Regions from separate parts of the Bradyrhizobium sp. I71 genome, predicted to be linked through region 4. Evidence: riboswitches for the same ligand, from Rfam matches in the RefSeq annotation. Region 4 holds a riboswitch; each other region holds the start of a gene.
What was found. Region 4 has a riboswitch for cobalamin ahead of FJV43_RS36870 (TonB-dependent receptor). Riboswitches for the same ligand answer to the same signal wherever they lie in the genome.
Positions count from the first base shown of each region.

Region 1 (3,206 bases), 1.5 Mb from region 4:
AAACGGAATCGCCTGGAAAGTTTGCCGCGCCCGGCCTGACGAAATCGAGATAGCTTGTCGACAAGGTCGTGACCAGCCGGTTGTCGAAGCCTGCGATATTCGTGTCCCAGATCAAATCGGTGATGTTGCCGACCTGGCGCTGGCTGTGCGCGACATAGAAGCGCTCGCGATCGACCAGGTTCGTGGTGGAATTGAACGCCTCGATCTCGTTGTTGAACCAGCTCCGCTCTGCGCCATAGCCATAGGCCTGGCTCTTCAGCGTCAGGTCAGGCGCCAATTTCAGCTCGAAGCCGCCGCGCAGCCACACTTCCTGGGCGACGTTGCGGTTATCAAGGACGTTGTAGTTGGTGTTGAAGGTGCGGTCGTCGATGGTGACGGCACCGAGATTGGTCCCGTTGTAGTTCGAGACGTAATTGCCGGAGACGATCCCCGTCGTTGCATGCGAGCCGCTGAAAGCGACCGGCACCAGCGGCGCGCCCCAATAGGCCTTGGAGCGGTCCTCGCGGTACTCGAGCGCGCCCCAGATCTTGAGACTATCGGAGATGCGGTAGTCGAGCTGGCCGGACGTGCCGAACGTCTTGATGTTGGTGTCGTCGGCAAAACCGTTGAGGGCGGAGCGGCTGATGTCGAAGCGATAGTCGAGGCCCTGCACATTGGTGCTGCCGCCCGAGCCGTAATGCGCGCGGAATGAGTTGAGCGAGTCCCAGGAGAACTCGGCTTCGTTGCGGATCGGTCCGGTGTGGGGCTGCTTGGTGACGAAGTTGATGGCGCCGCCGGCGGCACCCTCACCTGACATCAGCGAGGCCGGGCCTTTGAGAAACTCCACGGCCTGCAGATTGGCGGTGTCGGTGATCCGCGAGGTCATGTTCTGCGGGCCGATCTTGATGCCGTTGTAGAGCGTATTGATCTGGCTGTTGGTGAAGCCACGCATGGAGAACGCCGCGGGCTCGGCCGGATTATCGCCGGAGGTGACGCCGACGGCACCCTGCGCCACCTCCGAGACCGTCCGATAACCCTGCTCGCGCATGGTCTCGGCCGAGATTACCTCGACCGTCGCCGGCGTTTCGCGCACCGTCAGGCCGAGCCGCGAGGCGCTTTCGGCCACCACATTGCTGTTGAGCGGCGTCTGCGCTGTCGCAGCCGGCGCGCTCGGCTTGGGCGGAGCCGATGCGGTCGCTGGCCGGCGCGCGGCTGCACGGCGCGCGCGCTGCGCTTCACGGCCGGCCGGCTTGGCTTGCCTGCCGGTTTCGGCAGGCGAGACCTCGACCGGCGGCAGGGGTTCGCGGACCTGCTGCGCCAGGGCGGCAGGGATATCAGCGATGACAAACGACGTGAGCGTAGCGGAGGCGAGCAGGAAGCGGCTCGGCCGTAAGATACAGATGGAAGACACGATACGAAACCTCGGTATGACGTCAGTGGCACGTCACAGCGAACGAGGTCTCATCTGTTGGCCTTTCGGGCCGTCCGATGAAGCCGAATGTCTGTACTCCCCGACCGACATCTTCGCGTGTGACCACGGCTGACGGCAGGTCTCCTGGCTCGCGGGTCGTGACCGCTTCGTCGCCTTCCCGGGACCGAGGACCCAGTGGCTTCTGACGAAGGATTCACCGCTTACAGTTGCGGGGGCAGCCGCGGCATTGGGGACAAGTTTCCCCGCACCGCATTCCCTTTTCATTCCCTCTCGGGGAAACCGTCGCGATCATCTAGGATTACCATCATGACAGAGTCAATGCGCCAGTTGCGGCGTTGTGGCCACAGCGACCAACTTCCCTGGAGATGAGCATGGAAGGCGAGACCTTCCTCTGGCTGGTACGGCATGCGACCGTCGAGGGCGTGGCGGGGACGATCCATGCTACTGATGCGCGGGCGGATCTCGGCGATCACGCAGCGTTGGCGGCTCTGCGGCGGCATTTGCCGCCGGATGCCACCAGCTATGCCAGCCCGTCGCGGCGCACCGTCGAGACCGCGCGCGCACTGGGGTTCGAACCGGAATTGGTCAGCGAATTCCGCGAGCAGGATTTCGGCGACTGGACCGGCCGCCGGCATGACGAGCTCGCCGCGACCGGTGGCGAGACTTACGCGCAGTTCTGGCACGATCCGGCGCACGGACGGCCGCCGAACGGCGAAAGCTTTGCGGATCAGATCGCCCGCGTCCGGCTGGGACTGTCGCGGATCGGGGCCGGATCGGCAACGCTCGTCGTGCATTCCGGCACCATCCGCGCCGCGCTCTGCATTGCACTGGACCTGACGCCGCAAGCCGCCTTGCGCTTCGTGATCGATCCGCTGTCGCTGACCCGGATCGACCGGCTCGCGGCGGGCTGGCGTGTCGTCTCCGTCAACCAGCGCGTGGCTTGAGCCGCATCAGGCCTGGCGATCCGGCACGTTGGCCTGCGCGAAGGTCGTCATACCGTTGTGAAGCGCGCAGGCCGCGCGGACCAGCGGCAGCGCGATGGCCGCCCCCGATCCCTCCCCGAGCCTGAGATCGAGGCTGATCAGCGGCTGCACGTTCAGCGCGCGCAGCACCAGCCGATGCCCCTGCTCCGCCGATTGATGCGAGGCGAGCTGGAACGGCTGGCAGGACGGATTGAGACGCGCCGCCGCCAGCGCCGCGACGGACACGATGAAGCCGTCGATCAACACCGGAATGCGGGCTTGCGCGGCCGCAATGATCGCGCCTGAGATCGCCGCGATCTCGAGGCCGCCGACGGCGCACAGGATCTGCTCGACCGACGCTCCGGCGACGCCGTGGCGGGCGATCGCCGCATCGATCACCCGTGCCTTGTGCGCGCGGCCGGCCGCATCGACGCCGGTGCCGCTGCCCGCGATCTCCGCGGCGCTCACACCAAGCAGGCTCGCCGCGATCGCCGCGGATGTCGTGGTGTTGCCGATGCCCATCTCGCCGAGGATCAGGAGATCTGGCCGACCGGCCTCGGCGCGCACCACCGCACGCTGGCCGGCCTCGAAGGCAAAGGCGAGGTCCGCGGGCGTCAGCGCAGCCTCGACGCTGAAGTCGCGCGTGCCGTTGCGCGGCTTGTCGGTGACGACGCCCGCCATCTGCTCCCGGGCCAGCGTGCCGGCGTCGACCACCTCCAGGCTCGAACCCAGCTCGCGCGCCAGCACCGAGATTGCCGCGCCGCCGGAGGCAAAATTCGCCATCATCGCAATCGTCACGGCTTGCGGATAGGCCGACACGCCCTGCGCGACGA
Region 1 is NZ_CP059398.1:6,301,332-6,304,537, reverse strand. It holds gene FJV43_RS30135 (TonB-dependent receptor) at 1-1,390, opposite strand, end outside; cobalamin riboswitch at 1,507-1,710, opposite strand; gene FJV43_RS30130 (histidine phosphatase family protein) at 1,783-2,355, shown strand; gene cobT (nicotinate-nucleotide--dimethylbenzimidazole phosphoribosyltransferase) at 2,362-3,206, opposite strand, start outside.
Region 1: another riboswitch for cobalamin. It lies ahead of FJV43_RS30135 (TonB-dependent receptor); the one in region 4 lies ahead of FJV43_RS36870 (TonB-dependent receptor).

Region 2 (3,206 bases), 1.5 Mb from region 4:
CCGTGATCGCCGGCGAAGATGATGATCGGCACCCGCAAGGCGCGCGGCTCTTCGGTCGCCTGCAAGCCCGCAAGCTCGATCGCGAGCTGCTCGAGCCGGCCGAGCGCGCCGGTCGGCTTGGTCAGCTGCGCCTGCCGCGCGATCGCCGCATCGCGATGATGTGCGGAGATCTCGGGGCATTTCCGGTGGACCCATTCGGGGAGCATGCTGCCTCGCTTACGCCCTGCGCTTGAGAAGATAGCTGTCCATGATCCAGCCGTGCCGCTCGCGCGCTTCCTGCCGCGCGATCACGATGTGCGGACCGACCTCGGCCAGCGCGCCGGACATGATGATCTGATCGGGCATGCCGAGATAGGCGCCCCACCAGATATGCAGACGCTCCGGATCGAGCGACTGGAACGCCGTGCCGCCGTCGAGCATCACCACCACGGTATCGACACCTTGCGGCCAGCCGCCTTCGCGCAAGCGCCGCCCCGTCGTGACCAAGAACGGCTCGCCGATGTCGTTGAGCGGCAGCGCATGCGCCGCACACAGCGCCTGGATCGAGGTAATGCCGGGCACGACTTCGATCGCCGGCAACGGATTCAATCGCCGTGCAATGCGCAGCGAGGAGTCGTAGAGCGACGGATCGCCCCAGATCAAGAGCGCAACCTTGCCCTCACCATCGAGATGCCTCGCGATCGTCTGCGACCAGGTCGCGGCAACCGCATCGTGCCAATCGTCTACGCCCTTGCGGTAGTCGGCCTCACCGGCGTCGCGCACGGGAAGGTCGAATTCGGCGATGGCTGTCTTGTCACTGGTGAGCAAGTCCGCGCAGATCGTTCGCCGGAGATCGGCGAGATCGGACTTCGCAGCCCCCTTGCGTGGGATCAGGACGAGATCGGCCGCGTTGATGGCAGCGATCGCGGCGCGCGTGAGCTGCTCGGGATCGCCGCAACCGATGCCTATCAGGGAGAGCGTGAGCATCGCGAGCGCGACGGGCGGCAATCAAGGCCGCCCTTTCGCTTGTCTCTCAGGCGCCGCTGTGCAGGCGCGGAGTGACGAGGCCGGGCGCGGTGACGCCACGCAGCGACTTCGCCAGCGCCAGCACTGCGAGGTCTGCCAGCGGCTCGATCACGATGACCAGCGCGTAGGAGGCCGCGAAGGTCGCGATGTTGGCGAGGTTGCTCATGGCAAAACCGGAGCCGTAGAGCGCCCAGAACGCCACCCAGGCGACAACACCCGCTTGATAAGTCGTCGACAGCGCCAGCGCCTGACCGTACTTCAGATCGACATAGGCGGTGTTGCGCGAAATGATGCGCGTGGCGATGGCCTGGATCGCGAGCAGCGGCACCAGCAGCGTGGTGACGTTCATGCCGTATTGCGGCAGGTCGGCGGGCTCGAACAACAGCCCCTGGAGCAGCAGGCCGAAAGCGAGGCCGAAGGCGGCGGGCGCAGCACCAAAGAGCAGGAACAAGGTCGAGCCGAGGATGAAGTGCACTTCGGAGACGCCGACCGGGAAGTGCGGCAGGACCTGGAAGAAGGTGAAGACGAGGCCCGTGGTGGCGAGCGTGCGCGCGGCGAACGAGCCGACGCCCTGCGTGCGGACGGTTTCGGCCGCCAGCTTCAGCGCAACGCCGCCTGCGGCGATGCCGGTTGCGTAACTCAATACGAGCTTGGCGCCCGTGACGATTCCCGGTTCGATATGCATGGCTCAGATCCTTCCTGCCGTCACACCCGACGGCCTTGGCCTCAAAACGTGCAGGGCCGGTCTCCTGGCTCGCGGTTCACTGGGTTCTCCGGCCTTCCCGGACCTTGCGGCCCAGTGGCTGATCGGAGCCCCTCACCGCTTACAGTCGCGGGGGCGGCTGGGGTTTTGGGCGCCGCAACTTGGTCCGCCCATCCCCATTCCCGATTATGCTCCGGCGCTTTGCGCCGCGTCGAGCACCTTGCCTCTCCTGTGTGCCCCTTTCGCCGAGCCTGCGTCAAGGGGCGAGGCGCGGCCAAGACAATCATGACGGATAATCCCCCGCCAGCGCACCGAACAGGATCACGGCGGCGGTGGAAGCGGCACCGCCGCGGGCAAGCTGCTCGGCAAGCTCGGCAATCGTGGTGCGGACCAGCCGCTCGTCGGGTCGGCCCAGGGATTCGGCGAACAGCGCCGGGGTCTCCGCGGCGAGGCCGTGCGCGATCAATTTTGCGGCAAGCGCCGGAAAGGTGCGCCGGCCCATATAGACCACGGTCGTGGCCTCGGGATCGGCCAGCGCCGCCCAGTTCAGGTTGGACGGCAGCTCGCCGCTGACATCGGCCCCCGTGATGAACTGCACCCGGCGGGAGGTATGCCGACGGGTCAGGGGAATGCCGGCCTGGGCGGCGGCGGCGCAGGCCGCAGTGACGCCGGGAACGATCTCATAGCCGATGCCGGCTTCGCGCAGCGTCTCCAGCTCCTCCTCGAGCCGGCCGAAAATGCCGGCATCGCCGGACTTGAGCCGCACCACGCGCGCGCCCGTCGCGGCATAGTCCACCAGGAGACGGTTGACGTGGTGCTGCTTGGTCGAGGGCCGCCCTGCCCGCTTTCCCACCGCGACGAGATTGGCGCCGGGCCGGGCGAGATCCAGAATCGCGCCGGAGGCGAGGTCGTCATAGAGCACGACGTCGGCCTCGCGCAGCCGCGCAGCGCCCCTCACCGTGAGCAACTCGGGATCGCCGGGTCCGGCGGAAATGAACGACACGAATCCTTTCACCGGTCCTCCGCGATCAGATGAAAGAATGTACCGGTGGCGTGGCCGCGCCGCGAGCCGGTTTCGGCCATGGCGGCGCCCGTCGCATCGTGCACGACCGCCAGCGGCGCGTCCGGCTGCGCGACGATCGTCGAATAGTGGAACTCGTGACCGCGCAGGCGTGCACCGGGCTGATGCCCCGGCATCGGCGCAGCCAGTTCGGCGAGACGATAGCCCAGATGCATGCGGCGTTTGGCAAAGCTGGTCTCGAGGCCGAGCAGGCCCGTCATCTCATGGCGGAGCCCGTCGGCATCGGTGAGGCTTGTGCCCAGAACCATATAGCCTCCGCACTCGCCGTGGACCGGCCGTGTCTCGGCGAAGGCGCGCAGGCCGCTCCGAAAGCGCGCATTGGCCGCGAGCTTGCCGGCGTGCAGTTCGGGATAGCCGCCAGGAAGCCAGCAGACGTCGGCGCTCGCGTCAGGCGTTTCATCGGCAAGCGGCGAGAAT
Region 2 is NZ_CP059398.1:6,298,124-6,301,329, reverse strand. It holds gene cobT (nicotinate-nucleotide--dimethylbenzimidazole phosphoribosyltransferase) at 1-206, opposite strand, end outside; gene cobF (precorrin-6A synthase (deacetylating)) at 217-966, opposite strand; gene FJV43_RS30115 (energy-coupling factor ABC transporter permease) at 1,013-1,690, opposite strand; cobalamin riboswitch at 1,727-1,946, opposite strand; gene cobA (uroporphyrinogen-III C-methyltransferase) at 1,992-2,723, opposite strand; gene FJV43_RS30105 (cobyrinate a,c-diamide synthase) at 2,720-3,206, opposite strand, start outside.
Region 2: another riboswitch for cobalamin. It lies ahead of FJV43_RS30115 (energy-coupling factor ABC transporter permease); the one in region 4 lies ahead of FJV43_RS36870 (TonB-dependent receptor).

Region 3 (3,206 bases), 2.9 Mb from region 4:
TCCACTGCACACCGGCATTGACGATGTTGTAGGCTGGGCGCGTCATCGTGTTGGCATTGTCCGCGTAGGTCTTGCCGACGATCTGCACGCCCGCATTGGCTGACCAGTTCGGTGCAAAAGCCCAGGTCGCCCAGATGTTGGAGACGGTCTGCGGCACGTTGACCGGTACGTTGCCGGCATAGTTTACGGCTACGCCGCCAACCGATTGCACGAAGTCGTCATACTTCGCGCGCAGGAACGCGATGTTGGCATCGATTCGCCAGCCATAGTCGAGCAGGAATCCGACCGATGCTTCGACGCCGCGCGATGATTGCTGGCCGACCTGGACGGTCAGCGAAGGAATGTTGGGATCGCGCGCCAGCAGATTATTTTTCACGATCTCGTAGCCGGCCAGAGTCCATTCACCGCGGCCGCCCCAGAACGATTGCTTGACGCCAATCTCGATCTGTCGGCCGGTAGCCAGATCGAAATTCTTGTTTGCGGAGGACAGTGAGATCAGCCCTCCGACCGGATCGACCGCAGTGGCATACTGGCCATAGAATGCGAGGTCCTTGATGGGTGCATAGACCGCGCCGGCGCGCCAGGTTGTTGAGGAGAACGATTTTTCGAAGCTGTTTGTGGGCGTGGCGTAGTCAGTCCGAGTGATTGTCGGTTCATCCTGTCGGATACCGGCAATCAACGACAGTTGCTCGGTGACCGACAGCCTGTTCTCGGCGAACAACGCGTATTGGTTGGTCACGCTGCCGAAACCGGGAACTGTCGGGTTCGGGCTGCTAAATACCCCTGGAACGAAGCTGTAAGGGTTGACCGACGACGAGCCGCCATAGGGAGAGTTGTTGGTATGGGTAAAATTGATGCTGTTGACGTCAAAGCCTGCCAGGAACTCGTTGGCCATGCCGAAGACATGTCCACGAAATTTCGCATCCATGCGATTGCCGACCTGCTGCTGGTCGTGAAAAATCTCGATATAGCTGCTTCGGTTGATGAGGCCGGTGGCAGGATTATAGGCGTAGCTTTCGACGTCCTTCCAGTGCCGCTTGGAGTTCAGATAGTACAGCGTGTTCTGGATCGAGATGCCATCGGCGACCTGCCATTCGGTCTTCGCCTGGTTCCAGCTATCCTGGTATCGGATGTGGCTGTCGCTGACGTTGTAGTTCTTGAACCGGAGAGATTCATTGAGCATGCCGTTGATCAGCGGCGTGCCGAAGTAGCGTGAGGGATTTCGGTCACCGTAGTCCGTAGACAGCGTCCAGGTAACGTCTTCGTTCTGCCTGATCTGGACCACGGCGTGAAGCGCGACGTTCGAGGTGTTGTCACGATCAACCCATCCGTCCGACATGTTGCCGGTGGCGGTGATCCGATAGGCGACGTCCTTGCTAACTGGACCACCGCTATCCACGGCGATTCGCCGCGTCATGTTGCTGTCCAGCGAGACCTCCGCCTGGTTGCGAGGAACCCACAGCGGCAGTTTCGAAACGATGTTGATGGCGCCGCCGACCGCGCCCGCGCCATACATCACCGACGCAGGGCCGCGCAGCACTTCGATGCGCTCGGTCGACCATGTGTCGAACGGAAAGGTCACCGTCCCGGCGCCGATATAGAGCTGCGTGCCGTCGTACAGCGTCATGACGGAACCAAGGCCCGTAAAGCCGCGGGTGTTGAACGAGACCCCGCCATTGCCAGGTGCCGGGCTCGCCGTGAAGCCGGTCGCATTTTGCGTCACAGCGTCCAGGATGTTCTGCTGGCCGCGTTCGGCGATGGTCTCGGCTGAAATCACCTCCACACTGGCCGGCGTCTGCAGCCGCGTCAGGCCGAGGCGGCTGCCGGCCGTGCTTGCACCGGTCAGGTTGAGCGTCGGTGCGGCGAGCACGGGACCTGCCGGGTTAACCGCCGGAGCGCGCGCGTCGGCCGATATGGTTGGTTGCTGGCGTGAGCGCGCGGCGCGTGTTGCATCGCTGCTGTGGCGGGTGCTGCGAGCGTTCGGCGGCCTTGCCGGCGATTGCACCACCACAGGGTCGAGTGTTTGGCCTAGCCTTTCGGACTGTGCCCAGCCATCGGTCGACAAAACGAAGCAGGAGAATGCAACTGAAAGGAACAACACACGGCGATGCCGTGGCGCGAAAATCGTCTGGGAGGTCATCAACAGGACTCGCGATAACGTGGCACGTCACCGCGAACGCAGCTTGTCGCCGCCTCAAAAGAAAGGCAGCTCCACACTCACCAGGACACCCCGCCCAATGTGCTCGCGTGTGACCACGACTGACGGCAGGTCTCCTGGCTCGCGGGTCGTTGCCTGTCGCCGCCTTCCCAAGCCGGTGGGCTCAGTGGCGTTTGGCGAAGGCTCACCGCTTACAGTTGCGGGGGCAGCCACGGCATTGGGGGATCCCCGCACCGCATTCCCTATTGATCTCCCGAAGGAGAACCGTCGCAGTCACCCTAGGTTTTTTTGCAAAGCGCTGTCAACTGGCTGTCTCGCGATGCAGGTCAGCGCGTTGCACGGTGACAGGCCGACGCGCGCATCGCTCGATGGTCGTCGGGCAAAACAGCCCGGGTCCCTGTCAATCCCTTCCCGCGAAAATATTCCACTTTACCGAAATTCGGATTTGTCGTATGTCTCGCCCATCCCAACCCACCTAAGGGGCGGTCGTACGTCGTTTCGAGCGCGGGCTGGGAGTTGCGGTGGACGCGGGCGGCGTTAAAGGCGGAGCTTGCGCGTGCAGGGCGAGATGAACCTCGTGAGCATGTCGCTTCCTGCGAAGACGAACGGCGCTCATTGTCTTGCGAAGCCTCTTGGCGGCGCAGGATCGCCTGCGTACGGCGAAACCGTGTGGTCCTGGCCGTCGTTGCTACGGTCAAGCCTCGGCGAACGCGTCACTCGCGTCAACCGGCGCGGGTAGCGTGCATTTCGCGGAGGTGACGGAGGCCAGAAGGAATTCGGCTCCGGGGAGAGCGCGGCATAGGCCGTCAAACCATCGCGCAGGGAAGGCCTGGTTTCGGCTGCCCTGTGTCTCCCCTGTGCAATTGCGTGTGCATTCGTTCAGCGCAGGGGTCTTATGGGTGCCAGCCGGTGCCCGGCCTTCCCTGCGCCCTTTCCTTGAAAGGGTGCGAAGCGAAGCACAGCTCGGGCAAATCATGCCGCGAGGATGCGAGCGCGTGTCGATTGGACCGACGAATTGACGCAACGGCGTTGTCGCGCTCCGGTCCCA
Region 3 is NZ_CP059398.1:4,859,210-4,862,415, forward strand. It holds gene FJV43_RS23495 (TonB-dependent siderophore receptor) at 1-2,140, opposite strand, end outside; cobalamin riboswitch at 2,247-2,442, opposite strand.
Region 3: another riboswitch for cobalamin. It lies ahead of FJV43_RS23495 (TonB-dependent siderophore receptor); the one in region 4 lies ahead of FJV43_RS36870 (TonB-dependent receptor).

Region 4 (3,206 bases):
AAATCCGTTCTTAACATTTAGCGCGCATTCTCGCAGCACGCGGGCATCGCCGATCGGCGGTGGCTCGTGGTGGGAAGGCCGGGGTTCGTTGCAATGCAGCGCACCTCGCGAGTGTCATCGTGCTGTGCCTGACAGGGCAAGTCCCATGCGCCTCGTTGCCGTGATCATATTCGCGCTCATGACGGCGGCCTGCGACCAGGAGCGGGACATCACCGGCTCGACGACGCCGAGCTGTCCGATACGAAACTACAGCAGCTACAATCCACGCGACATGAACCAGTGCGTCAACGCCTGCAGATCGTGCGATCGCGGCACCACGGTCACCTGCACGACATCCTGCACCCTCAAGGGGGCTCGCTGAACGGATTACCTTCTGCCTTGCGAGGCGCGGCTCCCCATCGTCCTCGCCGTCTCGACCTGATAGGGTTGGTCGGAGCAGGGGGACATCGGATGAAATTCGCAAGCCTTGAAATCGACAACGCCGGAGGTCTCGTGGGAACGGCGAGCAGCGCGCAGGCGTCCAGCGAACGTGGCGTTGACGGTGCCGAGGCACCGGAACGATTCACATAGGATAGTCATTGGAAGCAGTGGGCAGGACGCGGAGTCCAATGGAATGGGTATGCTCGATCCTGGCCGGTTCCTGGTATCGTGCTCGCATTGCGATGCCTGGCCGATGGCCGCCAACGTGAAACGTTCAAGCTGGTCGGCATCCCCGCATGAGGTCCGTTTCGTCTGCACGCGCTGCCGGCGCGAAGAGACCGCGATCGTCTCGGCGTCCGGCGAACTGACGCCGATCAAGCGCCTCGACGCTCCGCCGCGGGATGTCGCTGTCGCCTGGGCTCAGGCCCAGCGCCCGCGGGGGCGAACGTAGGCGGCGCAGGGCATTGCTCGATTCGTTGTGGAGCCGGCCGATCGCGTCTGCGCCAAGATGCCAGCGGTCGATTGACTCCCGGCCTGGACGCCCCGTAGATTGGCCGCTGACGGTTCTCCTCATGGAGATCAAAAGGGAACGTGGTGCGAGATGTCCCATGGTCGGGATCTTCTCAATGCCATGGCTGCCCCCGCAACTGTAAGCGGTGAATCTCTCGTCCTATGCCACTGGGAATCTCGGTCCTGGGAAGGCGACGCAGAGGTAACGACCCGCGAGCCAGGAGACCTGCCGTCAGCCGTGGTCACACGCGAAGATGTCGGTCGGGGAGTACAGACATTAGCTTTGCCGGAGCCATCGATCGCTCCGCCGTAAGGCCTCGTTCGCTGTGACGTGCCACTGACGTCATGCCGAGGTTATAATTGTGTCCCGTATTGTCACTGCCGCCAGGCGCTGCCGCGCCGGCATCGTTGCGGCTGTTTCGCTGTATTCGCTCGATCTCTCCATCGCCCACGCCCAGCAGTCCGTCGCCGAGCAGCTGCCGCCGGTCGAAGTGACCAGATCCGACGATCAGAACCGTACGCGTGCCAGGGCGATCGGCGATGGCGAGGCGGGGCGGCGCCGAGCGGCGCCGGACGGGGCGCGGAGTGGGACCGGCTCGTCCGGCTCGGGCAACGAGGCCGCCGCCGGCAATGGCGGTATCGTCGGCGCGGCTACGACCGTCATTACGGCTGCGGACATCGCTCATGCGCCGTCGCAGACGCTGGCCGAGATCATCGCGACGCAAGTGCCGGGCGCCCAGATCACGACGTTCTATGGCGGCCAGATCGGTGCCAAGACCAGTGTCGACCTCCGCGGCTTCGGTGCCTTCGCCACGGCCAACACGCTGGTGCTGGTCAACGGACGGCGGCTGAACGACATCGATATGGCGCAGGTGGACCTCTCCACCATCCCGCTCAATGCCATCGAGCGCATCGAGATCACGCGCGGCAATTCCGGTGCGGTGCTGTATGGCGACAATGCGGTCGGCGGCGTCATCAACATCGTCACCAAGAACGGCGTCGGCGGCCCGCCCGTGACCGCGCGCATCGAGGCCGGTTTCGGCTCGTTCAATACCAGGCTCGGCAACGTCTCGGCCGCGATCAATTCCGGTCCGTGGTCGACCTCGTTCTACGGCAATGCCGTCAGGACCGACGGCTATCGCGACAACAATCGCTACTCCCAGGAGAATGGCGTCGGCAATCTGAACTACACGACGCCGGGCCTGACCGCCTTCCTGACCGTCACCGCTGACAATCAGGAGCTGCGACTGCCGGGCGGCCGTACCGTCGATCCCTCCATCGGCGTCGACGAGCTCGCGACCAGCCGGCGAGGGACCAGCACGCCCTTCAACTACGCCAATCAGCAGGGTTTTGGCGCGACCGCGGGCTTCACGAAAACCCTTGTCAACGGCGTCGATCTCATCGTCGACGGCGGCGTGCGCGACAAGAAGCAGCAGAGTGCGTTCTTCTCGAGCCCGGCGCCGGTCCCGGCTTTCTTCACGTCGACCTATGTCGATGCTGACCTTGCGACATGGTCGATCACGCCGCGGCTCAGCGTGAAGAGCCTTCTGCTCGGAATGCCGTCGCAGCTGCTGACCGGCGTCGACTACTACGATGCGAGCTTTCAGCAGAACCGCGGCGCCGGCCAGGGTCTCGCTCCCTGGCACAATTACGATCTCAGGCAGCGGACGGTTGCGGGCTATGTCCAGCACACGCTCGGCGTCGCGCCAGCGACCGATATCTCCTACGGCGCCCGGGTGCAGAACACCAATCTCTCGGCGCGTGACAATTTCGACCCGGCGGCTCCGTTCAACGCCGACATCGGCGCGCTCCCGCTCGGGAGCGACGAGACGCAATATGCGCTGCACCTCGGTGCGGAGCATCGCCTCAATGACACCGTCGCGCTGTTCGGCCGGGTTGCGCGCGCCTTCCGCACGCCTGATGTCGACGAGCGGGTGTCGTCGGGCCCTTCATTCGACCCGTTCTTCAATCCGCTCCCGCAGACGTTCCAGCTCAAGACCCAGACCTCGCAGGACATCGAGGGTGGGCTGCGCATCAGAGGAGGCGGACTGCAGATGCAGAGCAGCCTCTATCTGATGGACCTCGCCAACGAGATCCATTTCAATCCGATCCTGTTCTACAACACCAATCTGGATCCGACCCGCCGCTACGGCTCGGAGACCAGCGTCTCCTATCGCATCAACGACGCCCTGCTGGTGCGCTCCGGCATGGCCTATACACGGGCCGTCTTCCGCGAAGGCGTCTGGGCGGGCAACGACGTGCCGCTGGTGTCGCGC
Region 4 is NZ_CP059398.1:7,773,937-7,777,142, reverse strand. It holds gene FJV43_RS36880 (hypothetical protein) at 146-361, shown strand; gene FJV43_RS36875 (hypothetical protein) at 614-871, shown strand; cobalamin riboswitch at 965-1,179, shown strand; gene FJV43_RS36870 (TonB-dependent receptor) at 1,293-3,206, shown strand, end outside.